DNA from 3 places in the Shewanella sp. Arc9-LZ genome. Region 3 is predicted to be linked to each of the others. Evidence: predicted binding sites of a transcription regulator. Region 3 holds the regulator's gene; each other region holds the start of a gene.
What was found. The regulator LexA, encoded in region 3, represses DNA repair genes until DNA is damaged. The targets are predictions, from matches to a motif close to TACTGTATNNNNATACAGTA.

Region 1: the regulator LexA is predicted to act here: its motif matches at 9,027-9,046, upstream of GUY17_RS12315 (EVE domain-containing protein).
Region 2: the regulator LexA is predicted to act here: its motif matches at 9,143-9,162, upstream of dinB (DNA polymerase IV).

What each region holds. Positions count from the first base shown of each region.
Region 1 is NZ_CP048031.1:2,872,417-2,883,458, reverse strand. Features, by position in the region: gene ggt (gamma-glutamyltransferase) at 159-1,910, opposite strand; gene GUY17_RS12345 (GNAT family N-acetyltransferase) at 2,023-3,201, shown strand; gene GUY17_RS12340 (LysE family translocator) at 3,243-3,860, opposite strand; gene hppD (4-hydroxyphenylpyruvate dioxygenase) at 3,964-5,004, opposite strand; gene GUY17_RS12330 (homogentisate 1,2-dioxygenase) at 5,075-6,235, opposite strand; gene GUY17_RS12325 (LysR family transcriptional regulator) at 6,455-7,384, shown strand; gene GUY17_RS12320 (TIGR00266 family protein) at 7,564-8,346, shown strand; gene GUY17_RS12315 (EVE domain-containing protein) at 8,534-9,001, opposite strand; gene GUY17_RS12310 (YccF domain-containing protein) at 9,158-9,571, opposite strand; gene GUY17_RS12305 (1-aminocyclopropane-1-carboxylate deaminase/D-cysteine desulfhydrase) at 9,768-10,739, shown strand; gene GUY17_RS21105 (hypothetical protein) at 10,982-11,042, opposite strand, start outside.
Region 2 is NZ_CP048031.1:1,185,859-1,196,900, forward strand. Features, by position in the region: gene GUY17_RS05135 (TonB-dependent receptor) at 1-136, shown strand, start outside; gene GUY17_RS05140 (Na(+)-translocating NADH-quinone reductase subunit A) at 595-1,929, shown strand; gene GUY17_RS05145 (NADH:ubiquinone reductase (Na(+)-transporting) subunit B) at 1,929-3,131, shown strand; gene GUY17_RS05150 (Na(+)-translocating NADH-quinone reductase subunit C) at 3,124-3,909, shown strand; gene GUY17_RS05155 (NADH:ubiquinone reductase (Na(+)-transporting) subunit D) at 3,909-4,541, shown strand; gene nqrE (NADH:ubiquinone reductase (Na(+)-transporting) subunit E) at 4,547-5,155, shown strand; gene nqrF (NADH:ubiquinone reductase (Na(+)-transporting) subunit F) at 5,202-6,449, shown strand; gene GUY17_RS05170 (FAD:protein FMN transferase) at 6,572-7,585, shown strand; gene nqrM ((Na+)-NQR maturation NqrM) at 7,656-7,880, shown strand; gene bfr (bacterioferritin) at 8,114-8,584, shown strand; gene bfr (bacterioferritin) at 8,597-9,064, shown strand; gene dinB (DNA polymerase IV) at 9,200-10,279, shown strand; gene GUY17_RS05195 (aminoacyl-histidine dipeptidase) at 10,389-11,042, opposite strand, start outside.
Region 3 is NZ_CP048031.1:291,203-302,244, forward strand. Features, by position in the region: gene GUY17_RS01380 (cytochrome c oxidase subunit 3) at 1-296, opposite strand, end outside; gene GUY17_RS01385 (cytochrome c oxidase assembly protein) at 293-856, opposite strand; gene ctaD (cytochrome c oxidase subunit I) at 858-2,453, opposite strand; gene coxB (cytochrome c oxidase subunit II) at 2,463-4,049, opposite strand; gene GUY17_RS01400 (cell division inhibitor SulA) at 4,444-4,950, opposite strand; gene lexA (transcriptional repressor LexA) at 4,947-5,561, opposite strand; gene plsB (glycerol-3-phosphate 1-O-acyltransferase PlsB) at 5,826-8,249, shown strand; gene mtr (tryptophan permease) at 8,249-9,505, shown strand; gene GUY17_RS01420 (VOC family protein) at 9,649-10,425, shown strand; gene GUY17_RS01425 (hypothetical protein) at 10,657-10,920, shown strand; gene GUY17_RS01430 (hypothetical protein) at 10,917-11,042, shown strand, end outside.

The DNA of each region.
Region 1 (11,042 bases), 2.3 Mb from region 3:
CAAGATGAACTTTTTATGTATTCGAAATGATTTCGAATTAGGTAAGTACCGCTAGCGTGAGAACGATATTGTTAATGATTTTTGTTACTTTATTATCAATGATAGCGGCTTTAGATTATGTAAAGCCGCTATTGCTTTAAGGGTAATGGTTAATGGTATTAATAGCCGATGGCGGCAGAACCCGCGCGTCTTGGATCTGAAGCGCCAAAAAGACCTTGCTCTGTCATCATTATCGATTGAGTACTGCCAATCGACTCTTGCACTTTCACTTTGTGACCTTTGGCTTCAAGTAATGAAATAGTATCGCGATTCAATGTATGTTCCACCCAAATAAAATCAGGTAACCATTGGTGATGCATACGTGCAGCAGCGGTTGCTTCGGCAATGTTTAAGTTATGATCTATTACATTCATGATCATTTGCAGCGTAATATTAATAATCCGCGAGCCACCAGGGCTGCCGGTAACAATGAAAGGTTTGCCATCTTTCATTACCATGGTTGGACTCATGGAGCTAAGAGGGCGCTTATTTCCTTGCACTGCATTTGCTTCCCCACCAATTAAGCCATAACCATTAGGGGTACCTGGTTTAACCGAAAAGTCATCCATTTCATTGTTTAATAAAATCCCAGTACCTTTAGCGACTAAGCCTGAACCATAACTGAAGTTAAGGGTATAGGTGTTAGCAACAGCATTGCCCCATTTATCGATAACCGAGAAGTGGGTAGTTTGATCGCTCTCATATGGTGCTAGTTTCCCCGGCTTAATTTCGCTGCTAGGGGTGGTTTTATTGATGGCGATTTTACTGGCAATCTCTTTTGCGTATTGTTTGCTAGTCAATTGTTTAACAGGCACAGTAACAAAATCTGGGTCGCCTAAATACTCACTACGATCAGCATAGGCATATTTCATGGTTTCGGCCATAAGATGCAAAGTGTTTGCGCTATTGTGGCCTAATTTATCAATGGGGAATTGCTCGAGTACATTGAGCATTTCGATAATATGAATACCCCCTGAAGATGGCGGCGGCATAGATACCACTTCGTAGCCTCGATAATTACCTCGAACCGGTTCGCGCTCAACAACTTTGTAGTTAGCTAAATCAGTTAAACTCATTACCCCGCCAGCATTTTGGACCGCAGAGACAATTTTTTCAGCCGTTTCACCTTGATAAAACCCTTTACTACCTTTCTGGGCAATCAACGATAAAGACTGTGCTAACTCAGGTTGTTTGAGCAATTCATTGACTTGATAATTACTGCCGTCGGCATGGTAGAAAATTGCTGCTGAACTTGGCCATTGAGTAATACGAGATTTAAGGCCCGCTAATGAGTTTGATAGATCTGAAGTAACAACTATACCGTCTTTGGCGAGCTTAATAGCAGGCTTGATCACTTGCGCCATTTTCATGGTGCCATATTGTTTTAAGGCCAGTTCCATCCCCATAACGGTTCCAGGTACGCCCACAGCTAGTCCATGCTCACGACTGAGTTTGTCAACTGCATTGCCTTGTTCATCAAGGAAGATATCTTTGTGCGCTTTAGCAGGGGCTGTTTCACGGTAATCGATAGCAATGGTTTTATTTTGCTCGGCTAAATGCACTAGCATAAAACCACCACCACCAATATTACCCGCGCGAGGTAAGGTTACTGCAAGTGCATATGCCACTGCTACGGCCGCATCGACCGCGTTGCCACCTTGTTTTAAAATATCAACACCAATTTGGCTAGCTATGGCTTCTTGGCTTGAAACCATGCCATGCTTAGCATAGATTGGCTGAGCCGTTGCCATTTCACTGAAGATTGAAGCTTCATTTGCTTGGCTGTCAGCAATATGAAGCGCAGGATAACAAAGTGTGAGTGTTAATGCGGTGCTCAAAAAAAGCGGTGTTAATTTAGGGAATCGTGTCACGATCAATCCTTGGTGTGTATTGAGAAGATACTGTGATAGAACATGCCACATGATAGCAATAATTGGTATGAGTTTTAGCGGTTGAGTGTTATTTATTATAGGGTAGGTGTGGGTGGAACAAACACAAACGCGAGTTTATCAATATAAATTTGTTAATAGTATTAGCAATATAGATTCTTCAATATGGAATATCTTTTTTGGATCATCTCATCCTTTTACCCGGCATGAATATTTATCCGCTCTGGAAATGAGTCGCTGCGTTAGTGCTGAAACGGGTTGGACGCCGATGCACCTTATGGTGATGGATGGCGATAATATTATTGCATTAATGCCCTTGTACCTTAAAAGTCATTCTTGGGGGGAATATGTGTTTGATTGGGCATGGGCAGAAGCTTATGAGCGTCATAATATAGGCTATTACCCTAAGCTTGTGGGCAGTATACCTTTTACTCCAACAACTGGGCGGCGTATTGGTATTGACCCAAGTTTATCAAAACACGATCAACAGCCCTTGATTGACGGTATTCAAACCTATCTGTCACAAACTGTCATTAAACAGGGCTGGTCATCTTGGCATTGTTTATTTACCAATACCGAGCAGCATCTACAGTTTGCACAAGCAGGGGTAATGGAGCGTGTTGGTTGTCAGTTTCATTGGCACAACCAAAATTATGCTGATTTTAATGACTTTCTGAGTACATTAACGTCACGTAAACGCAAAAACATCACTAAAGAACGAATTTCTGCAAGACAACAGCTACAATTCCGATTTATCGATGGCGATAAGGCGAGTGCAGAGCAATGGCAGGATTTTGTGCGTTGTTATCAAAATACTTATTTAAAGCGTTCTGGTCATAAAGGGTACTTGTCGGCAGCATTCTTTGAGCAGATAGCAGCAACAATGGGCTCAATGATCCGATTATTATTGATTGAAAATAGTGACGCACAATTAGTGGCATCAGCATTATATTTTGTGTCAGACACGCATTTATATGGTCGTTATTGGGGGGCGTTAACAGAATGCGACTATGTCCATTTTGAAGCATGTTATTACCAAGGTATTGAGTACGCTATCGCTAATCAATTATTAGTTTTTGATGCAGGAGCACAAGGCGAACATAAAGTGGCTCGAGGTTTTCGTCCTGTGAAAACCACCTCAAGCCATTTTGTTGCTCATGAAGGTTTTAATGATGCCATCGGTGCTTTTTGTCAACAAGAGCAAGCTCATATCGACATTTATATACAGCAAATGTGCGAACAACTGCCGTATAAATCGATTGAAAATACATAAAATAATATGAGGTTAATTACTCATCAAATGTGCTTTCTGGGTTAGCCTAGCGCTAGCCAAATACCAACCAGTATCATTAAACTTCCGGCGATACGATTCATCCAGCGGATATTATCGCCTCGACTTAAAAATAATCGTAAACTCTTACCGCCGCTGGCATAAGCCAGCATCGACACACTTTCGGTGACCATTATAATACTAAGCAAAACGGCGAGTTGTGGCCCAACGGCATTATCAACATTAATAAACGGCGGTAATAGCGAAATCATAAAAGCCCAACCTTTAGGGTTGGCAATCGCGGTAATAAATCCTTGGCTGATTAAGCTCATGCGACTGGCTTTAACTTCAATACCAGTGATGATGGCCATTTTGCCTTTAGCACGCCACATATTAATGCCAATGTAGCCAAGGTAAGCGCCACCCACCCACTTAAGAATATCGAACACCTGTGGGTAATTTAGCATGATGCTAGCAACCCCAAGTACTGCTGCAATGGCGACCAACGCCACGCCCACTAATTCACCTAACATCATCCATAAGGTTCTGCGTACACCAATACTCATGCCGAGTGTCATGGCTAAAGTCATGCACATACCGGGGGTGATAGACACAAAAAAGAACGTTGGAATAAACACAGCGAGTACGGCGTAATCTGGCATTAGAAAGGTCTTTGATTAGAATGTAGATGGCAGAGTGTAAAGGCCTAAAATGATAAAAACCAGCAATTTGCTGGTTTTTATGTATCACTTCGTGTCTATAAAATTACAGCACGCCGCGTTTCATTTGATCGCGTTCAATCGATTCAAACAACGCGGTAAAGTTACCTTCGCCAAAGCCAAGGTTATTTTTACGTTGAATGATTTCAATGAAGATAGGCCCAAATAGATTTTTGGTGAAAATTTGCAATAAATAACCGTCATCATCGCCATCAACCAAAATCTGGTGATGCTTGATACGGTCGTGATCTTCGGTCACTTGTGGCAACTTCTCGAAAATGGTGTCGTAATATTCAGGAATAATATCCAGTGTTTTGATTGAGGTGCCTTCCATAGCATCGAGTGAGGCCACAATGTCACGACTTCTGAATGCCAGATGTTGAACACCTGGGCCATTGTATTCACCTAAGTATTCATCAATCTGATTTTTGTTATTACCTTTACCTTCGTTAATCGGGATGCAGAAACTGCCGTCTGGAGAGCGTAGCGCATAAGATACCAAAGCAGTTTGAGCGCCGCTGATATCGAAATAACGCACTTCGGTAAAACCAAAAATGTCTTTATAAAAGTTAGCCCATTTTTCCATGGTGCCTTTGTAGACATTATTGGTTAAATGGTCGACTTCCATAAAGCCTTTCTCAGGCGTTACGATAGGCTGTTCTAAATCGACAAAGTCAGTTTGATAAATATTGTTTTGTTCACCAAAAGTGTCAATAAAATAAATCAGACTGTCGCCGATACCGTAAATAGCTGGGTAGGGCATGTCTTTATTGGCATCATCGGCTGGTTTTGCACCACGGGCAACGGCTTCTGTAAATGCAAACTGTGCATCTTCTACACGCCAACCCATTGAACAAATAGCCGGACCATGAGATTTGGCGAATTCTGCAGAAAAGCCTGCACGGCCTTTATTCAATAGAAAGTTAATGTCATTTTGTTTGTAGTAAACAATGTCATTATTTTTGGTTTTTTTTAACATCGAAAAACCAAAATCAATGAATACTTGGTGCATGTATTCTGTATCTGGGCTAGCAAATTCGGTGAATTCAATGCCTAAAAGGCCCAGTGGATTTAGTTCGCTTGCCATTTTGTTTTCCTTTATTTTATGTCAACACGCAATCACTCTTTGGTGACTTGGGTTAGCTATAAATGTGGTCTTAGTTTTCTAACCAAGAGCGGTTGTAATCATCACTCATGCAATTTTTGACATGAGCGGTTAAATTCAGTGGGGCGAAGGTATCAACCATCACCGCATATTCGTATGTTTCGGTTTTGCCGATAGAGGCTTCTGTACGACCAGGTTGAGGCCCATGCGGCACACCTTTTTGGTGTAACGTCATATAGCCCGCTTCAATACCTGTACGGCTCATAAAGTCACCATCGACGTAATACAAGACTTCATCGCTGTCGATGTTGTTGTGGTAATAAGGTGCTGGTATCGATTTCGGATGAAAATCGTATGGGCGTGGCACAAAGTTACAAATGACAAAATTGTGTGCAGTAAACACTAAATGCTCAGACGGTGGTAAATGAATCTTGCCGACTTTGGGTGCATATTCACTGATGTTAAATGCCCAAGGATAAACGCAACCATCCCAGCCTACTAAGTCAAATGGATGCCATTGCAGTGTCATTTTTTGATAGCGATCACCAAATTTACACATTAACGGAAACGCACCTTTTTCAACCACGGCATCAGCCAAGGTTGGCGTACGAATGTCTCGTTCACAGTAAGGTGCAGATTCAAGCATTTGGCCGTATTCGTTTCTGAAATGCTTTGGCACTTCGACCATTGAGGATGATTCAATAACAAACAAGCGTACATTTTGATAATCGTTAAATTTAAGTTGGTACGTGGTCCCGCGTGGAATAATTAAGTAATCCCATTTATTGGTTTCAATGACACCGTATTCACTCAATAATTGGCCTTCACCCTCGTGAATAAACACCACTTCGTCAGCATAGGCATTTCGATAAAATTCATTGGTGTCTTCAGTCACTTTCGCGGTGTACATGGCGACATCATTATTGAAAAATATTTTATTTCGGGCGCTAAAAAAGTTGCCTTGGCAGTCGGCTTGACGCGAGTCTAATTTGTAATTTTGAATTAATGAGTCTTGCCATTGTTCACCATGAGATAACGAGTAAGGTTGAACGTCTATCGCTTTGGTTGGCATATTGTGATGATATTTATTGGAGTAGATATTCGAAAAGCCATGGGTTGAAAATAATTCTTCACGGTACAACTCGCCATTGTCTTTTTCGAAGGCAATGTGACGTTTGGTCGGGATCTGACCTTGTTTAACATAGAATGGCATCTGATTGTCCTAAGGTGAATCGACTGCGAGTGTCGTGGCGTTTATGTTATTTGTTGTTATGGCCTAATCGCATTGGGCAAACCAATATGTGATCTAACTTACAATTTAGTGGTAAAGATCAACAAAAAAAAGAATAATAAATAACTCAACACAATCTATTTTTTAGATTGTTATGTTAACTTTACATTTGTGTATGGATAACGGGACAGTGGAAATCTTATGCGAATAGATATCGATGCCTTTAATGTACTGCAGGTACTTGTTGAAGAAGGAAGTTTTGCAAAAGCTTCAGAGCGATTACACAAGGCACAATCGGCAGTAAGCTATCAGATTAAAAAACTAGAGCAACATCTCGGCGTGACATTATTTAATCGAGATCATTATCGAGCGGAATTAACACCCGAAGGTAAGGTTATTTTGGCCGAAGGGCAACGGCTGTTACAGCATTTAGCCAATATTGAACATCTTGCCAGTCGCTTTAGTCAGGGTTGGGAGCCCAAACTTGAGTTAGTAATAGACGGTGCTTTACCGATGGAACCGATCATGACCGCGCTTAAGCGCATGTCAGAACACAACATACCGACTAAAGTGCAGCTTAATATGGAGTTTTTAGGCGGGGTACAGCATCGCTTTGAGCGCGACCAGGCCGACTTAATGCTGGTTAAGGATTATCGTACTGGCCCCTCTTATCATCCTAAACCGCTACCTGCTATTACCAGCGTGCTTGTCGCGTCATCACAACATCCATTAAGTCAGCTTAAAGACATTAGTTTGCCTGAATTGCAACAACATGTTGAGTTAACCATCGAAGATTCATCTCCTGGTAAACGTGACCGCGATGAAATGCAATTTGGCGGCGATAAAGTCTTTTATTTGTCAGGCTTTATCATGAAAAAAAATGCTTTGCTAAAAGGTCTGGGTTTTGGTTGGATGCCGGATTTTTTAATTGCTGAAGAATTACATCAAGGGCAACTGATCGAGATTGATTTTATTGGTGGTAATCGGTTTAGTTTTACACCGCAATTAGTCTCTACACTTGAACGTCCGCTTGGGCGAGCTGGGCAGTTATTTACCGAGCTTATTTTGCAAGAATTTGCTCAATATCAATTACACCAACAATCAGGATTAAGCGGTGCGGGTTTAGGTTAACGATGGACACAATTGGTAAACAAATGCAGTGGCAACAGAACGCGGATATTTTATTGAAATGTTGTCATGTTAAATGGATGATCATTTTGTTACCTTAAATCATCCATAAGGAATAATGCCTTAATACTGAATTGGGCAACTGCAAACATTAAATAAATTTTTAAGGAATGAAAATGAGCATGAAAAGTCATGAAGTAGATTATGAAATTATAGGTTCTAGTATGCAGCTGGTTGAAGTTGAATTAGACCCAAATGAGTCTGTTATTGCTGAAGCGGGTGCGATGACTTACCTCGAAGAAGACATTATGTTTGAGGCCAGAATGGGTGATGGCTCTGAACCAGAATCCGGTTTTTTTGGCAAGCTACTTGGTGCAGGTAAACACGCCATTTCGGGTGAGGGTATTTTTATGACCCACTTTACTAATGAAGGTCAACAAAAACGAAAAGTGGCATTTGCTGCGCCATTTCCTGGCACTATTTTGGCGATAGACTTAGCTCACCATCAAGGCGAACTTATCTGCCAAAAAGACAGCTTTTTAGCGGCAGCCTTAGGCACGCAAGTAAGCATGAAGTTTAATAAGCGATTAGGCACCGGTTTCTTTGGTGGTGAAGGATTTATTCTACAAAGCCTTAAAGGTGATGGCATGGCGTTTGTGCATGCTGGTGGGACACTGATTAAAAAAGAATTACACGGTGAGACATTGCGAGTCGATACAGGTTGTTTAGTTGGATTCACTCCCGGGATTGATTATGACATACAGCGTGCAGGCTCATTAAAGTCGATGGTATTTGGTGGTGAAGGTTTGTTCCTTGCAACCTTAAAAGGCCATGGGACTGTGTGGTTACAAAGCTTACCGTTTTCTCGTATGGCTGACAGAATTATTGCTCATGCACCATCAAGTGGTGGCAAAGACCAAGGTGAAGGTTCTGTACTTGGCGGAATAGGGCGAATGATTAACTAGTATGGGCATTGCGTGATCTTATCACTGTGCCGTTAGTATTTGAGCTCAGACTATTTATAGCTAATAGTGTTTACGTAGTCTGAGCTGTCTTTAGGAGGCTGATTTAAAGAAGATGTTTACTGGTCGGCTGACAAGCTGGTCTGTTTTAATTCAAGGTTACCGATGCAAGGTCATCAATCTAACGTTATTATTCTAAGGTTGTTAGTTGCATAATGTGTTGGTATTGCAACTGTGTGACGGGCTGAATACTCAGGCGGGCACCTTTAGCCACTAATACCATATCTTGCAGCGCGGGATCGGCTTTCAATTGCTTCAAGCTCACAGGCTTAGAAAATTTGGCCATAAATTGAATATCGACTTGCCACCATCGAGGCGCATTAGCGTTAGATTTTGCATCAAAATACGGTGAACGGTTATCAAAAGCACTGCTATCAATTTGAGCTTCACTGCTAATTTTTGCTAAACCCACAATGGCAGGAACTTTACAACTAGAGTGGTAAAACAACACTACATCGCCAATTGTAATTTGATCGCGAATATAATTACGTGCTTGATAGTTACGAATACCTTGCCAAGCAACAGTTTGCTGCTTACTCATCTGTAGATTATCAATACTAAAGTCGTCTGGTTCAGACTTCATTAACCAATAGTTCATGTGATCCCATTATTGTCTTTAAAGTGACTGAATAACCTTTCAGTGCTTAAGAATGGCAATGTACACGTTGCTGATACGATTAGGCAAATAAAAAGCCGACAGCATTATGCTATCGGCTTTTTACAACAGTGGTCATTCAGCGGTTATTAACGAATGTTAATAAGTCGGTTTGGCAATAACGGTTTGACCGATAGGGGTTAAACTTAATAAGGCCAACTTAAGATGTTGTAACGCGAACGGAATACCTATAATCGTTACAAAACAAGCCAGAGCATGGACTAGATGACCAATCGCGAGCCAAATACCAAAGCATAAAAACCATATTACATTACCCACCAAACCTAACGTGCCAGTGCCAATATCTTCTTGGCCTGAAATGTGTTTCCGGTTAACGGTCTCTTGTCCAAATGGCCAGAAAGCCAGTTCGCCAATAACAAAACAAGCACGACCAAATGGGATGCCAATGATACTGATAAAGCACAGTACTCCAACAAACCACCAAGCTAGTCCCATAACAAAACCACCCATTAAAAACCAAGCAATATTAAAGATTAAGCGTAAAAGAGACATTTTCATTCCCATCAATAGTCAATATTCTCAATATAAAGCCATTTCCATGCCATGTTTTCAATTTGTTGATTATTAAGAATTAAGTGTTGCTGTGGTATTGTATAAATAGAACAGTGCGAGGATTCACGCAAATGAATCGATGAGATTTATCATTTTTTAGTTAAAATGCTCATATTACAGTTGATTGAGACAATTCATGTTTTCGATAAGCCCAGTGCAAACGATGAACTTTGCTGGCCGCAGCATCTACATTAAACGAGATGATTTATTACATGCTGATTTTAGTGGTAATAAAGCACGTAAATTTTATCATTTTTTGCATCATGATTATTCACATATTACCCAACTAGTGGCATCGGGTTCGGCCCAAGCCAACTCATTATATTCCATGTCAGTATTGGCTAAGCGGCAAGGGTGGAAATTTGATTACTATGTAAGCCATATCAGCGAGTTTTTATTACAACATCCTCAAGGCAATTATGCCGCTGCGATACAAAATGGCGCCAATATTATTGATGTTAGTCATTTGACCGATGTTGAAAATCTTCAAAGTATGCATTTAGACGATGCTATGCAATATATTGTTTCATCGAATCCAAGCTACGCAGATAAAAAACAATTACTTTTTATTCCTGAAGGTGGGCGTTGTGAGTATGCCGAAACCGGGATAACACAACTTGCCTGTGAAATTATTCAATGGGCGCAAGATCAACAAAAAAATAAGCTAAAGGTATTTTTACCCTCAGGTACGGGGACCACTGCGGCTTATTTAAATAAACAACTTACTCAACAATTGGCTCATTTATCATTAACGAAAGTTTTTACCATTGAGGTGTTAACTTGCAGTACCGTGGGAGGGGATGAATATTTACGTCAACAATTCTCACAATTAGTCGATGAGGTTTATTTTCCTACAATTATTAATGATGGTCATAAATATCATTTTGGCAAACTATCACGACGTTGTTTTGATATGTGGAATACAGTATGCCAGTCGGGAATTGAATTTGAATTATTGTACGACCCGGTTGGATTTCTAGTGTTACAACATTATTTGAATAGTAAAACTGCCAATGCAACCGATATTCTCTATATACATCAGGGGGGAGTTTTGGGAAATAAAACAATGTTGCCAAGATACCAACGAAAATTTTCGCACTCGGTTTGATTACAGGATGAATGTATGGTTTCTTGTTGTAAGTTGTTGATATTAAGCCGATTATTTCTAAGTGGTAGATTTGGGTTTAAAAAGTTCGATTGGAGTTTAAAACTGAAGAATAACTTAAAATGATGCGAGTGAGTTATTCATTTTGCCCTGTTTTAATAAACATCGGTAAGTGAGAGGAGAATACCGAGAAATGAGTTTATTAAATAACAGAGCAAATGATTAACGCAAAGCGTTAGGGGGTATTACTTATTGGCAGAGATTAACCATTTCATGAAGTTTAATGCTTCAATACGTTTTGAAAAG
Region 2 (11,042 bases), 890 kb from region 3:
CTTGACTGAGCAGCACGAGTTGTATTTACGTGTAGAGAATTTGTTAGACGAAGAGTTAGTGGCAAATAGCACCGCAATGGGATTTCAAGGACAGTCTGAAATGACTACGTACTTTGGTTATCAAGGCCATTTCTAAGTGGTTTTTTCCAGACATAGGCAGTGTTGAACACAATTTGAACGCTGCTTGCTGTGCCTTTTATTCCCAAATACTAATACTGCTCAAGTGATGACTCATTTGGGCGGTGTTATTTGAGGCGCAACTGTTCTTGTAAACAAACAACTAAAATTATTTCTTTAAAAATTAATGCTATATTTTTTTTAAATCAGAATTCAGCAGATAACATTCACTCCTAGGTTCTAATTTAATTAGTCTGATCTAAAAGCCACCGATTGTGTTAGGTATTGGTTTGAAAACACCTATAATTTTCGTGGCGATAGTCTCATATTTGCGGTAAAATGCGCGCGACCAGCGTGATTATGATCGCATTTTCGAGTTAAATCTGCGCTAGCTCAAATGGCAAGTGTTTGTTAACACTTTGTTTTTGTAGCGGAACGTGGCGCATTGTCTTTCCTTCAAACGTAGTGCTTGTGGATATGATTACAATTAAGAAAGGATTGGAACTGCCTATAGCAGGCGGACCAGAGCAAGTTATCCATAATGGCCCAGCCATTAGACACGTAGCGACTTTGGGTGAAGAGTATATTGGCTTACGTCCAACGATGAAAATCAAAGTGGGCGACAAAGTACAAAAAGGCCAAGTTCTTTTTGAAGATAAAAAGAATTTAGGCGTTAAATATACGGCTTTAGCCAGTGGTACTATTTTAGAAATCAACCGAGGTGCAAGACGTGTACTTCAGTCAGTTGTTATTGCTGTGGAAGGTGACGATAGCGTTGCTTTTGCTCAATACGATGCTGATAAGTTAGACACGTTAGACGCACAAGTTGTTCGTGATAATCTGATTGATTCAGGTTTATGGACTGCTTTGCGTACACGCCCTTTCAGTAAAGTGCCAGCTGTAGATGCTACTGCTGCGGGTATTTTTGTGACTGCAATTGATACTCAACCTCTTGCTGCCGATCCTGTGGTAGTCATAGCTCAACATAAAGAAGATTTTGCAAATGGCCTAAAGGTCCTAGCACGATTAACTGAAGGTAAAGTTTACCTATGTAAAGCTCAAGGTGCCGATATCCCTGCAGCTAATGCCCAAGTTCAAGAGTTTGCGGGTAAACACCCAGCAGGTCTTGCAGGTACGCATATTCACAACGTTCTACCAGCTTCTGCAACACGTACTGTTTGGCATATTGGCTATCAGGATGTGATTGCTTTTGGTCAACTGTTCACTCAAGGTGTGTTAAACACTGAACGTGTGGTTGCTATTGGTGGTCCTAAAGCGAAAAACCCTCGTCTAGTTCGTACCGTTTTAGGTGCTAGCATGACTGAACTGACTGCTGATGAAACAGTTGGTGATGGTGTTCGTGTGATTTCAGGTTCAGTGTTAAGCGGCCGTACTGCGGTAGGACCTCAAGCTTATTTGGGGCGTTATCATCAGCAGGTGAGTGTACTGGAAGAAGGTGATGAAAAAGAATTATTTGGTTGGGCTATGCCTGGTGCTGACAAATTCTCTATTACACGTGCATTCCTAGGCCATTTAAGCCCATCGCGCCTATTTAATATGACCACTAGTACTGGCGGTTCAGACCGTGCAATGGTACCTATTGGTAACTATGAACGCGTGATGCCTCTAGACATTCTACCTACTATGCTACTTCGTGATTTACTCTCTGGCGACTTTGATGGCGCAGTCCGTTTAGGCGCATTAGAGTTAGATGAAGAAGATTTGGCATTGTGTACGTTCGTATGTCCAGGTAAGTATGACTATGGTTCATATTTACGTGATTGTTTAGATACGATCGAGAGGGAAGGCTAATGAGTTTGAAAGATTTTATCGAACGTATTGAGCCGCAATTTGAAAAAGGCGGCAAGTACGAAAAGTGGTATGCCCTTTACGAAGCGGCAGCCACAGTATTTTATACTCCAGGTAAAGTGAACAAAGGGGCAACCCACGTTCGCGATAATGTCGACCTAAAACGTATTATGATTACGGTTTGGGCATGTACATTCCCAGCAATGTTTTTTGGTATGTACAACGTAGGTTTACAGGCTCAAATAGCGATGGTGGCCGGTGGTTTCGGTACACCAGATGTTTGGCAAGTAGGCTTATTTGAATTATTTGGTGCTCAACTCTCTGCAGACTCTGGCATTACGTCTCTGATGTTCTATGGTGCGTGTTTCTTCTTACCTATCTATGCAGTGACTTTCATTGTTGGTGGTTTTTGGGAAGTACTCTTTGCGTCAGTGCGTGGCCATGAAATTAACGAAGGTTTCTTCGTTACTTCAGTGCTATTTGCATTAACTCTACCGCCAACAATTCCTTTATGGATGGTCGCTTTAGGTATTACCTTTGGTGTGGTTGTAGCAAAAGAAATCTTCGGTGGCACAGGGCGTAACTTCTTAAACCCTGCATTAGCTGGTCGAGCTTTCTTGTACTTTGCTTACCCATTAAGCATGTCTGGCGATACCACGTGGGTTGTTGCTGACGGTTATTCTGGGGCAACGGCCTTAAGCCAAGCAGCGCAAGGTACATTTGACTACGCCTCAACGGCTAACTGGATTGACTCATTTATGGGCTTCATTCCAGGTTCTGTTGGTGAAGTGTCTACCTTTGCTATCTTGCTAGGTGGTCTAGTTATCATTTACGCCCGTATTGCCTCTTGGCGAATCGTTAGTGGTGTTTTCTTAGGTATGGTCGCTATTGCGACGTTGCTTAATATGATAGGTAGCGACACCAACCCGATGTTTGCAATGCCTTGGTATTGGCACTTAGTGTTAGGTGGATTTGCATTCGGTATGATGTTTATGGCGACAGACCCGGTTTCTGCGTCGTTTACCAATACTGCAAAGTGGGCATACGGTTTCCTCATTGGTGCAATGGTGGTGTTTATCCGTGTGGTTAACCCTGCATTCCCAGAAGGTATTATGTTAGCTATTTTGTTTGCTAACCTATTTGCTCCATTATTTGACCACTTTGTCGTACAGTCAAATATCAAGCGGAGGATTGCTCGTGGCTAGTAATAAAGATTCGTTCGGTAGAACGCTATTTGTTGTTGTCGGCTTATGTCTTGTTTGTTCAGTACTGGTTTCGACTGCTGCCGTGGTGTTAAAGCCTATTCAGCAAGAAAATAAGTTACTCGATAAGCAAAAGTATATTCTTGAAGCGGCGAGCCTGATAAACACCAAAGAAGGCAAAGTCACAAAGAAAGAAATTCTAAGCAAGTATGAGCAATATGTTGATGCTCGCTTAGTTGACCTTAAAACCGGTGAGTTTGTTGAGGGTAATGCTAACCTCTACGATCAACGCAAAGCGTCTCGTGATACTGACACTTCGTCAGTGCCAGAAAACGATATTGCTTCGATCAAACGTGTTGCAGATACCGCCGTTGTATACCTTGTTCATAATGATGAAGGTAAACTGACTAGCGTCATTCTTCCTATTCACGGCTATGGTTTGTGGTCAACGATGTATGCACTTTTGGCACTTGAGGCTGACTTAAACACAGTTCAAGGACTTGTTTACTATGACCAAGGTGAAACACCTGGTTTGGGTGGCGAAGTTGAAAATCCAAAATGGAAAGCATTGTGGAAAGGTAAAAAGTTATTTGATGAGCAAGGTAACTTGGCCATTAGTGTAACTAAAAACCCTACAGTGGCTAGTTCTGTTCATGGTGTCGATGCTCTTTCAGGTGCAACACTTACCAGTAACGGTGTGCAACACTCATTGACGTTTTGGTTAGGTAAAGAAGGCTTCGCAAACTTTATCGCTAAAGCACGCAACGGAGGGTTAAGCTAATGGCTGACGTTAAAGAACTTAAACAGGTTCTGACCGGACCGATTATCAATAATAACCCAATTGCATTGCAAATTTTGGGTGTGTGTAGTGCTCTTGCTGTTACTAGTAAATTAGAAACAGCATTAGTAATGACGATTGCATTAACTGCGGTAACAGCGTTTTCTAACCTGTTTATCTCACTTATTCGTAACCACATTCCAAGCAGTGTGCGTATTATTGTACAGATGACTATTATCGCTTCATTAGTGATTGTAGTTGACCAAGTATTACAAGCTTATGCTTATGCCATTTCTAAACAGTTATCGGTATTCGTAGGCTTGATTATTACTAACTGTATTGTAATGGGTCGTGCTGAAGCTTACGCAATGAAAACCCCTCCAATGATGAGCTTTATGGATGGTATCGGTAACGGTTTAGGTTACGGTGCAATTCTATTGTCTGTTGGCGTTGTGCGTGAACTATTTGGTAATGGTTCATTATTTGGCGTAGAAATCCTCAGCAAAATCTCTGACGGCGGTTGGTATCAGCCTAACGGTTTATTACTACTGCCACCGAGTGCATTCTTCTTGATCGGTGGTCTGATCTGGTTGATCCGTACGTATAAGCCAGAGCAAGTTGAAGCAAAAGGGTAAACGCAATGGAACATTATATTAGTTTATTAATTCGCTCCGTTTTCATTGAAAACATGGCGCTAGCGTTCTTCTTGGGTATGTGTACTTTCTTAGCTGTATCAAAGAAAATCACTACTGCAATGGGCCTAGGTGTTGCAGTTATCGTGGTACTGGCTATTTCGGTTCCTGCTAACCAAATTATTTATCAAGGTTTATTAGCTCCAGGCGCATTAGCTTGGGCTGGTTTTCCTGATGCTGATTTGAGCTTCTTGAAGTTCATCACCTTTATCGGTGTGATTGCAGCACTTGTACAAATTTTGGAAATGGCTTTAGACAAGTACTTTCCACCTTTGTACAACGCGTTGGGTATTTTCTTACCTTTGATTACTGTGAACTGTGCGATTTTTGGTGCAGTATCTTTCATGGTTGAGCGTGATTATAACCTTGGCGAGAGCGTAGTATTTGGTATTGGCTCTGGTATTGGTTGGGCGTTAGCAATTGTATTGTTAGCCGGTATCCGCGAAAAGATGAAGTATTCTGACGTGCCAAATGGCTTACGTGGCTTAGGTATTACCTTTGTTTCTGCAGGTCTTATGGCTCTAGGTTTCATGTCATTCTCAGGTGTTTCTCTTTAAGAGACCTTGAGAAGACGCATTAATTTGAACCTTTAAGGATAAGTGAATGGGTATTCTTGAATCTACTCCGCTAGATGTCTATCTAGGTGTGAGTATGTTTACTGTGATTGTCTTGGTTTTGGTGTTAGTGATTTTATTTGCTAAATCAAAACTAGTGGCAAGCGGTGATATCATGATTGGTATTAACGGCGACGCAGATAAAGCAATTAAAACAGGTGCTGGTGGCAAACTACTTAGTGTTTTAGCTGACAACGGTATCTTTGTATCGAGTGCGTGTGGCGGTGGTGGCTCATGTGGCCAGTGTCGTGTACACATTAAGTCTGGTGGTGGTGATATTCTACCTACTGAGCTTGATCACATTAGTAAAGGCGAAGCACGTCAGGGTTGTCGTTTATCTTGTCAGGTAAATGTAAAAACTGACATGGAAATCGAACTTGATGAAGAAATTTTCGGCATCAAGAAATGGGAATGTGCGGTTCTATCTAACGATAACAAAGCGACGTTCATTAAAGAACTTAAGCTGCAAATTCCTGACGGCGAATCTGTGCCTTTCCGTGCTGGTGGTTATATTCAGATTGAAGCTCCTGCTCATCATGTTAAATATGCTGAGTTTGAAGTGCCTGATAAATACCGTGGCGACTGGGAACACTTTGGTTTCTTCAAGTTAGAGTCAAAAGTAGACGAAGAAACCATTCGTGCCTACTCAATGGCTAACTACCCAGAAGAGTTCGGCATTATTATGTTGAATGTGCGTATTGCTACGCCACCGCCACGTAATTTAACCTTGCCTTGCGGTAAAATGTCTTCGTACATTTGGAGCTTAAAAGCCGGTGATAAAGTGACGATTTCTGGTCCATTTGGTGAGTTTTTTGCTAAAGACACTGAAGCAGAAATGGTATTCATTGGTGGTGGTGCTGGTATGGCTCCAATGCGCTCACACATTTTTGACCAATTAAAACGTCTTAAATCTAAGCGTAAAATGAGCTTCTGGTACGGTGCGCGTTCGCAACGTGAAATGTTCTATGTTGAAGATTTTGACGGCTTAGCGGCTGAAAATGAAAACTTCAAATGGCACGTGGCGTTATCAGATCCGCAAGCTGAAGATAACTGGACTGGTTATACCGGTTTCATTCATAACGTATTGTATGAAAACTACTTACGTGACCATGATGCGCCAGAAGATTGTGAGTTCTACATGTGTGGACCTCCAATGATGAACGCAGCAGTTATTGGTATGCTAAAAGATTTAGGTGTCGAAGACGAAAACATCTTACTAGATGATTTCGGTGGTTAATGAGTTAATCCATAACATCGACATGTAAGTCATGAGATTGCAGCAGTGCAGACAGGGTGGTTAAACACTGGTCTTGCACGCTGCAATTTTTTTTGTTTATTTATTACAAGTGTAAATTTGACATGACTGTAAATTCAATCAAGTTATTGCTATTGCCGGCGTTATTGCTATTGGTGAGTGCTTGCAGTTCACCAGAGCCCATTATTTCATTATCTGGTAGTACGATGGGGACCACTTATCATATTAAAGTAGTCAACAATGACCGCTTGCCAGAACCGCAGTTACTGCAAGCTGAAATTGATATGGCATTGGAAGTGGTAAACGATCAAATGTCGACTTATCGTTCGGACTCAGAACTGTCTAAGTTCAATCAATTACAAGTTCAACAAAGCGTTAAAGTATCCGCTGATACCATTAAGGTTATCGAAGAAGGTATGCGTCTTTATCAAGAGACTGATGGGGCGTTAGATATCACCTTAGGACCAGTAGTTAATTTGTGGGGCTTTGGTCCCGATAAACGACCTACAACCATCCCGACGCAAGCTCAAATCGATAACGCTAAAGCTAAAATGGGCATCAAGGAACTGTCGATAAAAGGCTTAACATTAACTAAGCATAATGCAGACCTGTATGTTGATTTATCTTCAATAGCAAAAGGTTTTGGTGTCGATAAAATTGCCGCGCTATTAGACAAATATCATGTGTCTGGTTATTTAGTCGAAATAGGTGGTGAGCTTAATGTTAAAGGTACTAAAGCCGATAAAACTCCATGGCGAGTGGCTGTTGAGCAACCTACGAGTGAAGGACAAGCCGTTCAGCAAGTGATTGAACCCGGCACCATGTCATTAGCAACATCGGGTGATTACCGTAACTTTTATCAAGAGAATGGCGAACGTTTTTCACATTTAATCGATCCTCGTAACGGTTATCCTATTAAGCATCAACTTGCCTCTGCAACCGTGTTACACTCTAGTTGTATGACCGCAGATGGATATGCCACCGCTATGATGGTGTTAGGTACTGAGGCTTCATTGGCACTTGCTAAAGAGAAAAATTTAGCAATAATGTTGATTGAGAAGCAAGAACAGGGTTATCAGGTCTATTACAGCGATGCGTTTAAATCGTATGTTAAGTAGGTTCTTTATTTTAAACTGATTGATTAAAAAAGTATTATACCCTTATCTGAATGAGTAATTGGAGTTTGTAATGAGTACATTTATAGCAGCATTTGTAGTGTTATTATTGTTCTTTTTGTTAATGTCTATCGGCTATATCGTAAAGAAGAAAGCGGTAGAAGGTAGTTGTGGTGGTTTAGGTGTTTTAGGAATTGAAAAAGCGTGTGACTGTGATGATCCATGTGACAAACGTAAACGCCGTATGGAAAAAGAGCAAGCTCGCAATGAGTTGCTAAATCAAAATCGAATTATTTAACACCGTTAATTGCCTAAAGCTTAAGTTAATAAACTGATGCTTTGTAAAGAGCCTTCATTTTGAAGGCTTTTTTTATGTTTATGTATTGCTAACGAGTTACAAAGCTTAGTTATAATGATAATGGTTATCAATTGTAAGTGTGTGAAAATAAAGGAAAATTTGCAATTGCCCCTATAGTGTTTTATCCTGTTTGTAATTGATCGAGATCACATTATTTATCGAGGGACATTACTATGAAAGGTCATCCTAAAGTCATCAGCCAACTCAATCGTGTACTTACCTGTGAGCTGACCGCCATTAACCAATACTTTTTACATGCTCGCATGTTTAAGCATTGGGGATTGGAAAAGCTTAATGAGAAAGAGTATAAAAAATCGATTGAAGACATGAAGCATGCTGACAAGCTGATTGAACGTGTATTGTTTCTTGAAGGTTTACCTAACCTACAACAGTTAGATAAATTGCGCATTGGTGAACATGCTGAAGAAATGCTTAGCTGTGATCTAACTGCAATTACGGAACAAATTGCCATTTTGCGTGAAGCCATTAAGGTATGCGAAACTCAGCAAGATTATGTTAGCCGCGATTTATTTGAAGATTTACTCGAAGACGAAGAAGAACATCTAGATTGGATTGAGTCGCAGCAAGAGCTAATCAATCAAACCGGTATTCAAAATTATCTTCAATCACAAATTAACGACTAATAGGAAATTATCATGAAAGGCCATCCAGAAGTCATCGACGCTTTAAATAGTTTATTAACCGGCGAATTGTCTGCCATGGATCAATATTTTGTCCATGCTCACATGTATGAAGACTGGGGGTTCAATGAACTGTATACCCGTATTCTGCATGAGTCAGACGACGAGAAGTTGCATGCAGCTAAATTAGTTCAACGCATTTTGTTTTTAGAAGGCACTCCAGATGTTGGCAGCCGTGAAGCGCTGAATATTGGTAAAGATGTGCAAGAAATGCTGAGAAATGATCTTGCATACGAATATCATGTAGCTGATCATTTGCGTAAAGTTATCGCGCTATGTGAAGAAAAAGCTGATTACCAAAGCCGTGAAATTTTAGAAGTGTTATTAGATGACACTGAATCTGACCACATGTACTGGTTAGAAAAGCAACTCGGTCTAATCGAACGTATTGGTTTACAAAACTATTTACAGACCAAAATGTAATGTCTTAATTGCTATGTTACATGTTAATAAAGCCCAACTGCGTTTGGGCTTTTTTGTATCCTTAAGAGAATGATTGAATACTGTTTATATGTACAGTATCATAGTTTTAATTGAGATAATGATGATGGTTATAGAATGCGTAAAATCATTCACATCGATATGGATTGTTATTTTGCTGCGGTAGAAATGCGTGATTTTCCTGAGTTAAGAGGAAAGCCCATTGCTGTTGGCGGTAGAAGTGATCGCCGTGGTGTGATAAGTACTTGCAGTTATGAAGCCCGCAAATTTGGGGTGCGAAGTGCTATGTCCAGTTATCATGCGTTGCAGTTATGTCCGCAGTTGATTTTAGTGCCTGGACGCATGGAGGTGTATAAATCTGTGTCACTCCAAATACGTGAGATTTTTCATCGATACACTGATCTTGTCGAACCATTGTCTTTAGACGAAGCTTATCTTGATGTCACAGATTGCGATGCTCATCAAGGCAGTGCGACATTAATTGCCAAAGCGATACGTGATGACATTTATGAGGTCACTGGATTAACGGCTTCAGCAGGTATTGCACCCATTAAGTTTTTAGCCAAAATTGCATCCGATTTAAATAAGCCTAATGGACAATATGTTATCACCCCAAATCAAATTGCTGATTTTGTAAAAGACCTACCTCTGAGTAAAATTCCTGGCGTCGGTAAAGTCACTTCAAAAAAGTTAGCCGATATTGGCTTAACCACTTGTTATGACGTGCAACAATACCCTAAAGTGCAATTAATTGAGGCCTTTGGTAAGTTTGGCCATGTGTTGTCTGAGCGTGCACAAGGTATCGATTCAAGGCAAATTAGCCCGCACCGAGTGCGTAAGTCAGTAGGGGTTGAAACCACGTTAGCTAAAGACATTTTTACGTTAGAGCAATGTCATCAAGTATTACCACAGCTTATTCAAGAGCTGAGTGCTCGGGTTCATCGGAGTGCGAAAGATAGACAGATCCATAAGCAGGTTGTGAAACTGAAATTTAATGATTTTAAGCAGACCACCATCGAGCATCGCAGTGATGAGATTTCAATTAACCTGTTTCATGAATTATTGCTGCAAGCATTACAACGAAGCCAAGGGCGAGGGATTCGGTTACTCGGTGTGAGCGTTGGCCTAGCGGATGTGACGTTGGTTTCTTCCGAGAATAGTGCCGCTCAAATTACTCAACTCGATTTACAATTTTAGGCGCCCATTTTATAACGGAAATCATAGAGAGCAAAAAGGCGACATTGCTGTCGCCTTTGATTTATAGCTTATCCGCCAATTATAATCTTGGCCATAATCACTTGATTGATTACGCCTCTTTAGCAGGAATACGCTCTAATACAGCAAGCAGTAATTCCCAATATTGACCAACAGTGGTGATGTTAACCATTTCATCTGGGCTGTGCGGATAGCGAATCGTCGGCCCAATCGATACCATGTCCATATGTGGATAAGGTTCTTTAAATAAACCACATTCAAGACCCGCATGAATAACCATCACAGTAGGATCTTTTTTATAAATATCGTTATAGGTGTCACGCACAATTGCCATAACAGATGAGCTAGTGTCTGGTTTCCAACCTGGATAAGCACCGCTTAAATCAATGCTAGCACCCGATAGATTTGATAGTGCGGTTAGCATACCGGTGACTTCTTCACGCCCCGAATCGATTAATGAACGAATAAGGCATAATATTTCTACGCTTTCATCTTCAGTACTGATCACGCCTATATTTAGTGATGTTTCAGTCACACCCTCCACTTCATCACTCATGCGCATTACGCCGTTAGGGCAAGCATGTAATAAGTCGATTAAGGTATTTTGCGCTTCTTCGCCCATGACTTTTGTTGGTGCATCAATAGCGGCCAATGTGAGTAACATCGATGGGTCAGCTACGGCTAACTCTTCACGCACTAACGCTTGGAATGACTCAATAGCTTGTTTTAATGCTTCAACATTTTC
Region 3 (11,042 bases):
AAAAACATAATCTCTGAAAAAATAAACCAACTCATTCCCTGCCTAAATGAACGATCCATTTGCGGTGAATACAGTCCAGCCATGGATTCATCAATAACGGTCTTAAACCAGCCAAAAATCATAAAGATAATCACGGCCAAGCCGGTTATTAAAATGTAACCGCCAGAGGTTTTTTCAGTGGTTAATTGTTGTACATAATTACCTGCGCCAAACGCAATTAAAAATAAACCGATAGCACCGATTATTGGCCAAGCACTTTGGGTTGGCACATAATAAGTTTGATACTTTGTTGTCATTTTGCTGCTCCTTGCTCTATGACGATCGCCTGTCTATCGGTGATGTCATAAAGGGTATAAGAGAGAGTCAATGTGTTAATGGACGCTGGTAAATCAGGGTCCACGTAAAAAATCAGTGGTAGTTCTGCTGTTGCTGCTGCAGCCAAAGGTTGTTGATTAAAGCAAAAACATTCCGTTTTATTGAAGTATGCAGCCCCTTGCCCTGGCGATACCGAAGGGATTGCTTGGCCTACAGTGTCACGTGTCGATAGGTTTTTAACCAAAAATTGTGCATGAGTGAGCTCCCCAGGATGTACGCTTATTTGGTTAACTTTAGGGCTAAATTCCCATGGCATACCTGATTGAACTTGAGTCACAAATTCAATGGTTACGGTCCGGTTTTTATCAACCACCACCGCTTCATAACTACTGGCGCTATTTTGGGGTTTGCCATTAATCCCCAATGTATCGCAGAGCACGTCATAAAGCGGTACCAGCGCAAAACCAAACCCAAACATACCAATTGACCCGGCAATCAGGATGATTAATAGCTTACGATTTGATTTTGTTGGCTGTGTCATCTCATTTAATCTCCGGTGGAGTGGTAAACGAGTGATATGGCGCAGGGCTGGCAATCGACCATTCCAAGCCTTCGGCTGCTTCCCAAGGATTATCTCCAGCGGGTTTGCCACCCTTGATACATTTGAGAACTACAACAAGGAAAATTAGCTGAGATAAACCAAATGCAAAGCCACCAATCGACACAATTTGATTCACATCGGCAAACTGTACCGCGTAGTCGGGGACCCGGCGCGGCATACCCGCTAAGCCTAGAAAGTGCATTGGGAAAAACAACACGTTGACGGATATTACCGAACACCAAAAGTGCCACTTACCTAAAGTTTCGTTATACATATGGCCGGTCCATTTAGGCAGCCAATAGTAAGCCGCCGCCATAATGGAGAATATCGCCCCAGTCACCAGTACATAATGGAAGTGAGCCACGACAAAGTAAGTGTCGTGGTATTGGAAATCAGCAGGGGTAATTGCCAGCATCAAGCCCGAAAAGCCACCAATAGTAAACAGGATGATAAATGCCACTGCAAACAGCATTGGAGTTTCAAATGTCATTGAACCGCGCCACATAGTGGCGACCCAATTAAACACTTTCACCCCGGTTGGAATGGCAATCAACATGGTGCAATACATGAAAAACAATTCGGCAAAAACAGGCATACCAGTAGTAAACATGTGATGTGCCCATACCAAAAATGACAGAATGGCAATACTGGCAGTGGCGTAAACCATCGAGGAGTAACCAAACAGCTTTTTACGGCTAAAGGTTGGTACTATCGCGGAGATAATACCGAAGGACGGTAAAATCATGATGTAAACTTCGGGATGGCCAAAGAACCAGAAAATATGCTGGAACATCACCGGATCGCCACCACCTGCAGCATCAAAAAAGCTAGTACCAAAAAACTTATCGGTTAATACCATGGTGACCGCACCTGCGAGCACCGGCATTACTGCAATCAGTAAAAATGCGGTAATGAGCCAAGTCCACACAAACAAAGGTAACTTCATCCAGGTCATGCCAGGAGCTCGCAAGTTTACAATGGTTACAATGACGTTAATTGCGCCCATTATCGAACTTATTCCCATTATGTGAATGGAGAAAACAAATAGGGCGGTACTGTCAGGACTATAGGTGGTTGAGAGCGGAGCATAGAATGTCCAGCCAAAGTTAGGGCCGCCGCCTTCCATAAAGAGTGAACCTAATAAAATGGTAAAGGCGAAGGGTAAAATCCAAAAACTCCAGTTGTTCATTCGCGGTAGTGCCATATCTGGGGCACCAATCATCATTGGAATTAACCAGTTTGCTAACCCGGTAAAAGCGGGCATCACCGCCCCAAACACCATGATGAGGCCATGAACTGTGGTCATCTGATTAAAAAAGTTAGGTTCTACTAGCTGTAATCCAGGCTGAAATAATTCAGCTCGAATCACCATTGCCATCGCACCGCCAGTAAGAAACATAATGAAACTAAACCATAAATACAGCGAGCCGATATCTTTATGGTTAGTGGTGAGTAGCCAGCGCATTAGCCCCTTCGGAGCGCCGTGATGATGATCATCATGAGCGGTAGCCAGTGTATCGTGCGTTGTTGTGCTCATTGTTTTCCCCTACTGTCCATGGCTAGCGACATCGGCAGGTTGCACCGCTTCGCCAGAATTATTGCCCCACGCATTGCGCTCATAAGTAATCACAGCCGCCATCTTTTGCGGGCTAAGTTGACTACTAAATGCCTGCATTGCGGTACCTGGTTTTCCGTGCATAACGATATCGATATGTCCGCTAACCGGTCCAGTAACAACAGGGCTGCCAATAAGTGAAGGGAAAGCGCCTGGTAAACCAGCGCCAGTGGCTTGGTGACATGCAGCACATGTCGTAGCATAAACCTGCTCACCTTCAGCAATTAATTGCTCCAAGGTTAACGTGGGCAGATCCTCTGGTACAACAGCTTCTGCTACGGCTTCGACAGCTTGATTGGCTTTGTCGGTAACCGCATCGGTAATGTCAGTTGTCGTTGCTGCAATAGTATTTGCTGCATCGGTTACTGCTTTACTTGGTTCGGTGCTTGCCTCGTTACTGCCTAAAAAGTTTCCTATATCAGCAGCTTGAACAACATCACCGCTATTATTGCCCCACGCATTACGCTCAAAGGTAATTACTGCGGCAATTTCTAGGGCGCTAAGTTGCTTTGCAAAGGCTTGCATTGCAGTACCTGGTTTACCGTTTAAGACGATATTCAGGTGATCGTTAACAGGGCCTTTTATGATAGGGCTGCCAATTAATGATGGGAATACACCAGGAAGACCCGCACCATTGGGTTGATGACAAGCGGCGCACCTAGCAATATAGATTTGCTCACCTTGTGAGGTTAGCTCCTCAAGAGACAAGGTTTTAGACATTGATGCCGCAGCGGCTGTAGCTGCATTGCTTGCTAGTTTTTTTTGCTCTACTAACCAATTATCAAAATCGGCCTCCGATAATGCTTGCACCACAATCGGCATGAAACCATGGTCTTTACCGCATAGCTCGGCACATTGGCCGCGATACGTTCCAGGCTTATCAATACGAGTCCAGGCTTCGTTGATAAAGCCTGGATTGGCATCTTTTTTAACGGCAAACGCGGGCACCCACCATGAATGGATAACATCATCAGATGTCATCAAGAAGCGCACTTTTTGGTTAATGGGCAGTACTAATGGCTTATCGACTTCAAGGAGGTAATGCTCGCCTTTGGCCTCACTGCCATCAATTTGTGCTCTGGGAGTGGATAATGTGCTGTAAAATTCGATGTCTTTATCAAAATAGCTGTAATGCCACTTCCACTGCGACCCGGTAATTTTTATGGTGAGATCAGCATCACTGGGATCTTCCATAGCAATCAAGGTTTTGGTGGCTGGAATAGCCATGCCGATTAAGATGATGAAAGGGATGACGGTCCAAGCAATTTCCACTTTGGTACTTTCGTGAAAATTGGCCGCGACAGCGCCTTTTGATTTGCGGTGATAAATCATTGAGTAAATCATGATCCCAAACACCACTAACCCAATTGCACAACAGATGTAAAGAATCGTCATGTGGAGGTCATAAACCTTGCCACTGATATCTGTCACGCCTTGAGTCATGTTGAGGGGCATTTCTGATGCCCCAAGCGGAAGTGCTACAAACACCACCAGTAAACAATACAACCATTGCTTCACAAGACTACTCCTCTGCTAATTGCAAATAGCAACTACAAAGAAGAGTCACACAGTAATTCTCTGCTCTATGCAAACTCTTCGGTTCCCGAAAAAAGTTTGATGACCTCAAAGTACTTTGGTGGCTGTAAACAGACGGTCTACGGTTTTATTGTTAGCTGTGCACCACGCTTGTACCTACTACTGAACTTATCAATTTTGATTTGGCTCATTTGTCTGAAAGTAATCTTGATTACTGCCATTCACGTCCAATTAAAGATAAAAATGTTTCATCCTTGTTAACCACATTACTTGTAGATTAAACATTGATCAAGATCACTTTGTTGGCTAATAGGCTGAAAAAAGATGAAAAAAAACCCTGAATTCAATACAGGGCTTGGTAATGAAGGGTTCGTGCTTAGTGAAATGAGCAAAAATTACTTGTTCCATTTGTTAAAGTAGGGCTAACAAGTTGATGTTTGTGAGGTAAGTGAGCATTCACATCTTCAATTACCACCCCTAATGCACGTGCACTTTTGGCGACAATTTCTAAACGGCGACTATCGCGAGCATCAAGTGAGCTTGTCCAAGTTACTACTGCGCTCGATGTACCGCTAGTGAGCGCTTTCTCCATGGCCCATAATGTTTCGACTTCATCTTTGGTGTGCACCAGTAAAATGCGATCCATTCTTACACCAGCACTTGCCAGCATATGTTTATAGCCAATATGGGGCGGACTAATTAACACAATCCATCTGCCTTGCTGGCTCAATATCGCTAACTTGCTGCACAATTGGCTCAGTTCAGCCTCACCTTGAGTGACAGTTTGTAATGTTTGAATGGTTTGGGTGCCATGCAGTTCTGTTTCAGTTAAATCTACCCATAAGCCCGGGTGGCGTGGCGCGATGCCCATTAGTTTGTTCATAACCAATCTCCATTACGGATAACGCCAACGGCAAGCCCTTCGATGGTTAGGCTTTGGCAACTTAAATCTACTTTTATTGGATTGTAATCTTCATTTTCGGCATGCAGATAAATCACATTACCTTTTTGTTCAAATCGTTTTACGGTGACGTCATCATCAACACGTGCCACAACAACCTGGCCATTACGTGCTTGCTGCATTTTATGTACAGCGAGTAAGTCGCCTTCTAAAATGCCGATGTTTTTCATGCTGTCACCACGCACTCGCAATAAAAAATCTGCGGCGGGCTTAAACATGTTTGGATCGACTTGATAGTATTGCTCTACATGCTCTTGAGCCAAAATTGGTTCACCAGCAGCAACCTGCCCAATGAGTGGCAGACCGGTTTCAACCTGTTCTTCATGAGGTAAACGAATGCCTCTTGAAGTACCAGGCATGATCTCGATAAAGCCTTTTTTGGCTAATGCTTTTAAATGCTCTTCGGCGGCATTAGCACTTTTAAAGCCAAGACGATTCGCAATTTCAGCACGAGTGGGTGGCATACCTGTTTCGGCGATATTGTTTTTAATTAAGTCTAAAATTTCTGCTTGGCGCGGCGTTAACGGTCTCATGATGATTCCTGTCTTTTTATACAGTGACTGTCATTATATACAGTGTTTGTGTTCGCGCAAGTATTAACCAACTATTTTTTGTATTTTGTTGATTAAGTATCACTCAACAATATGTTTTAATTAACTATTACTAATGTTCTGTCTTATGTTATTTCTGATAGTGAGAGCTTAAACGTAAAGATAGATCGGTCTGATAGTGTAAGCAGGGTGGTTTCTGGTATCCTATACGACAATATTACAGTGGCTTATGTTGCGAAAATAACCATGTCAAAACCAGATTCAATATTTTTACGAGCATTAAGATGGATTCAAAAGTGGATGGTACAGACCATTGTGGTCCCTCACGATCCTTTTGATGACCTCAATATAGATCCAACTAAACCTTTGGTTTATTTAATGAAAACGGAATCTATTAGCGATATTGCCGCGTTGAGCGAAATCACCGAGGGCTTTGGTCTGCCCAGTCCTTATGAGCCATTACAGCTTGATGGCTTAACCGTGCCTCGTGTGGTCTGTTTAGAGGGCCGCAAGCCACTATTTGGTAAACGTGAAAGTGGTGACAAATTCCTTAATTATTTTACCAGTTTATTGTCACTTCATAGTGAGAGCCCTGAATTAGATATACAGTTGGTTCCTGTTTGCCTTTATTGGGGACGTACCCCAGGTAAAGAAGAAGACAGCATGAAAGCTGCTGTATTTGAACGTGAAAACCCTACGTGGTTACGTAAATGGTTAATGATTTTATTTTTAGGACGCCATAATTTCGTCCAGTTTTCTAATGCATTATCGCTTCGTCATATGGCCGATGAACATGGTACTGATAAAAGAATTGCTCACAAATTAACCCGAGTCGCCCGTGTGCATTTCCGCCGTCAACGCAAAGTGATGACGGGGCCACAATTACCGAATCGACAAGCGTTGTTTGCCTCTTTATTAAAATCAGAATCTATCAAAAAAGCCATTGAAGAAGAGTCTGCAAATAAGAAAGTAACAGTCGAGAAAGCACGTGAAACCGCCATTGAATACCTTGATGAAATTGCCGCCGACTATTCTGATAGTTTGGTGCGTATTGCCGAACGTTTCCTGACTTGGTTATGGAACAAATTATACAGTGGCATCAATATCAAAGGTGCCGAGCAAGTAAGACAGTTACATCATGATGGCCATGAAATTGTTTACGTTCCTTGCCATCGTAGCCATATGGATTACTTGCTACTGTCGTATATTTTGTATTATCAGGGCATGGTTCCGCCGCACATTGCTGCCGGTATTAACCTTAATTTTTGGCCAGCAGGGCCGATGTTCCGCCGTGGTGGGGCATTCTTTATCCGTCGTAGTTTTAATGGTAATAAACTTTATACCGCAGTATTTCGTGAATATTTAGATCAGTTATTTGCTAAGGGTTATGCGGTCGAGTATTTCACTGAAGGAGGTCGTTCGCGTACAGGACGTTTGCTAGCGCCTAAAACCGGTATGTTGGCTATGACAATTAACAGTGTGCTACGTGGGATAGAGCGCCCAGTAACCTTAGTACCCGTGTATTTAGGTTATGACCATGTGATGGAAGTGGCGACGTACCACAAAGAATTAAGCGGTAAGAAAAAGAAAAAAGAATCTGTATGGCAGGTATTTGGTGCTATTCGTAAGTTAGGCAATTTTGGCCAAGGTTATGTGAATTTTGGTGAGCCGATTAATTTACAACAGTTCTTAAATCAGCAGGCGCCAGAGTGGCGTGATGAGCTAGCTAAAGATCCTGACCAAAAACCATCTTGGTTTACGCCCTCAGTTAATTTGTTAGCTAACCGCGTAATGACTAATATTAATGGAGCGGCCGCAGCCAGTTCAGTAACATTGACTAGTTTAGTGTTATTAGCGTCAGAGCAAAATGCGTTAGAAAGAAGCCAGTTAGAACGTCAGCTTGATTTGTATTTAGCCTTACTTAAAACAGTGCCTTATACCGATTATACCTCTGTGGCCGAAGGTAATGGCAAGTCAATTATTGATCACTGTCTGTCGTTAAATAAGTTTGTTAGTACCAAAGACCTTATTGGTGAAATTATTTCAGTTGATGAAAAAATTGCCATCACCATGAGTTATTACCGTAATAATATTATTCATTTGATGGCGTTGCCGTCATTAATTGCCAGTTGTTTAGTGCATTATGACGTGTGCGATCGCCAGCGAATTCATGGCATTGTAATGGACTTTTATCCATTACTTAAAGCTGAGCTATTTATGAGCATTGATGATGTGCCTCAACATGTGGATAGCATTTTAGATTTCATGGTTGAACAAGGTTTACTGACCGGTAGCGATCAGTTTGAGATAACGCCTCGTCATATTACCCAAGTGTTACTGCTTGCTGAAACTATCAGTGAAACGTTGCAACGTTATGCGATTATCTTCAATTTACTCGCAATAAAACCTGATCTTGAGCGCTCAGAACTGGAACGCGATAGCCATTTGTTAGCCCAACGATTAGGCGCGCTGCATGGCATTACCGCACCAGAATTTTATGACAAAAAATTATATAATACCCTGAGTGTGAAACTGAAAGAATTGGGTTATTTATGCAGCGACGAACATCGTGCTGAAGTGATCAGAATTCGTGATAACGCTAATAAATTACTCAGCTCTTTAGTAAGACAAACCATTGTTGATAGTGTGGAAGCGGAGCACGGACAATAATGGCTAATCATATGAATGCTGCCAAGCATCGTACCAGCGGTAAATCTGTATTGGGTGGGGCGATGATTATTGCCGGAACCACTGTGGGTGCGGGCATGTTTTCGTTACCCGTTGTTGGTGCTGGAATGTGGTTTGGCTATTCTATCGCGATGTTGCTCGGCGTTTGGTTTTGCATGCTAATGTCGGGTTTATTGTTATTAGAAGCCAATTTGCATTTTGAACCAGGCGACAGTTTTGACACCTTAACTCGGGTGACTCTTGGGCAGTTCTGGCGGGTGATTAACGGCGTTTCGATTGCGTTTGTGTTATATATTTTAACCTATGCTTACATAAGTGGTGGTGGTTCGATTGTGAATCACAGTCTGTCAGCATTGGGCGTGAGCCTACCCCAGAGTGTGGCCGGATTGGTGTTTGCGGTAGTCTTGGCTTTGGTGGTATTTATTAGTACTAAAGCGGTCGACCGTATCACCACAATCATGCTTGGTGGCATGGTGATTACTTTCTTTTTGGCTATCGGTAACTTACTAATCGACATTGATACCATAAAGCTAGTATCGCCTGATGGTGAATCGCGTTACCTGCCTTATTTACTTGCCGCTATCCCTTTTGGATTGGCCAGTTTTGGTTATCACGGTAATGTGCCAAGTTTAGTCAAATATTATGGTAAAGATGCCAAAACCATCGTTAAGGCGATTATTACCGGAACCACTATCGCATTGGTGATTTATATATGTTGGTTAGTGGCAACGATGGGTAATATTCAACGAAGCCAGTTTGCCGATATTATTGCTCAAGGTGGCAATATAGGTGTGTTAGTGGGTGCGTTGTCTGGGGTTATTGCCAGCCAATGGCTGGATAACATGTTAACCCTATTTGCTAATCTTGCCGTCGCCTCATCATTTTTAGGTGTGACACTAGGCTTGTTCGATTACCTTGCTGATTTATTTGGGTTTGACGACTCGCGCTCAGGACGAATTAAAACGGCAACGGTCACGTTTGTACCGCCAACAATCCTTGGTTTGTTATTTCCGAATGGATTTATTTTAGCGATTGGTTTTGCTGCGCTAGCTGCCACTATTTGGGCTGTTATTGTACCAGCGTTATTAGCCTATAAAGTAAGACAACAATATCCTGACTCAAAGGGATTTAAAGTCCCTGGTGGAACCCCGTTAATTGCTATTGTGGTGTTGTTTGGGGTTATCACTGCTACATGTCATTTGCTGGCCATGGCCGATATATTGCCGGTGTTTAAATAGACGCAAAAATTCCGGTGAAACAACTTTTAGCCTAAAAGCCTTCGTTTGAAGGCTTTTTGCTTTTCTGCTGATATCGACTTAACTTATGAGACAAGTTTTATGTTGGCCATATCAAGGCAACTATTTTATAGAGGATTAAGATAATGCAGGTACAACAGTATCAACAAGGACAGCCTTGCTGGATTGAATTAGCAACTCATGATTGGGCGGCAGGTAAAGCATTTTATCAGGCGCTATTTGGCTGGGGAGCAGATGATATGCCTATGCCAGAAGGGCATTATACTATGCTGCAAATCGACGGTGATGACATTGCGGCAATGTACCCAATGCCAGCAGAAATGGAAGCCTTACCGACTCATTGGACAATTTATTTTGCGGTCGATGATGTTGATGCTACCTCTAAGGTTGTGACTCAAGCTGGAGGTGAGATTATTGCTGGGCCACATTCTGTTGGAGATGCTGGCCGTATGGCGCTATGCACAGATCCAGAAGGCTGTCGATTTGCATTATGGCAAGGCCAAGACCATATTGGCATTAAGCGATCGCAAGAATCAAATACCCTATGTTGGGTTGAGCTTGCTTGTCGTGATACCGCTGCGGCGAAACAGTTTTATAGCCAAGTATTAGGTTACCAAACTCAGCTTAATGATGTGGCTGATTTTGAATACACCGAATGGTATGCGGATGAACAAGCCATTGGCGGAATGATGGAAATGACTGCAGAATGGGGTGATACTCTTGCCCACTGGATGAGTTACTTTGCCGTTGATGACTGTGATGTATCAGTGACTAAAGCACAAACCTTGGGAGCTACTGTTTGTGTGCCAGCAACCAATATTCCTAACGTAGGCCGTTTTTCAGTACTCAATGATCCACAAGGTGGGGTTTTTTCAATTATTGCGTTATTTGCTGCGGAATAAATAAATTTGAAAATTATATTTTTACATAATGAATGTTGATTATTTATATTCGTGTGTTGCCGATTAAAGCTAGAGTATCATTTAATGTAGAGTGCCGATTTAAGATAGAAGGGCGATTGAACCTTGATTATTAAGTGATGTCATATTGAGTTGTTGGAAAAATGTTACTGTTAGTAGAGTGTTACTATTAGTTGTTGGTAAGAGTTAGTGTATTTAAACAAGGATGAGTGAATGACACAGGAAAACACCCAAATCACATTAGCCAGTATTCATCGCAGTATGTTGTTAGTGGCACTGATCGATTTTCCTGGCACGATATTATTTGGTCTTGGGCTCTACGGTATCCTTGTAGGGTTTGACCAAGATTTCTTGCCTATGTTAGCCAACCCTTTGATCATTATTATTATGTTGATTATCGGTGCGATTATTATGCTATGGGGGATTATCCGCATGATGCTGCTTGCGCGTCAAAAACAAGGAATATTACAACAATGAAAAAACGGATAATCCAATTAAGCTTGTTATCTAGCTTAGTGATACTTACGGGATGCCGTGGTACCGATATCATCAATATTGGTAATAATATTGGCAATGCAGATGACAATAAAAATGACACA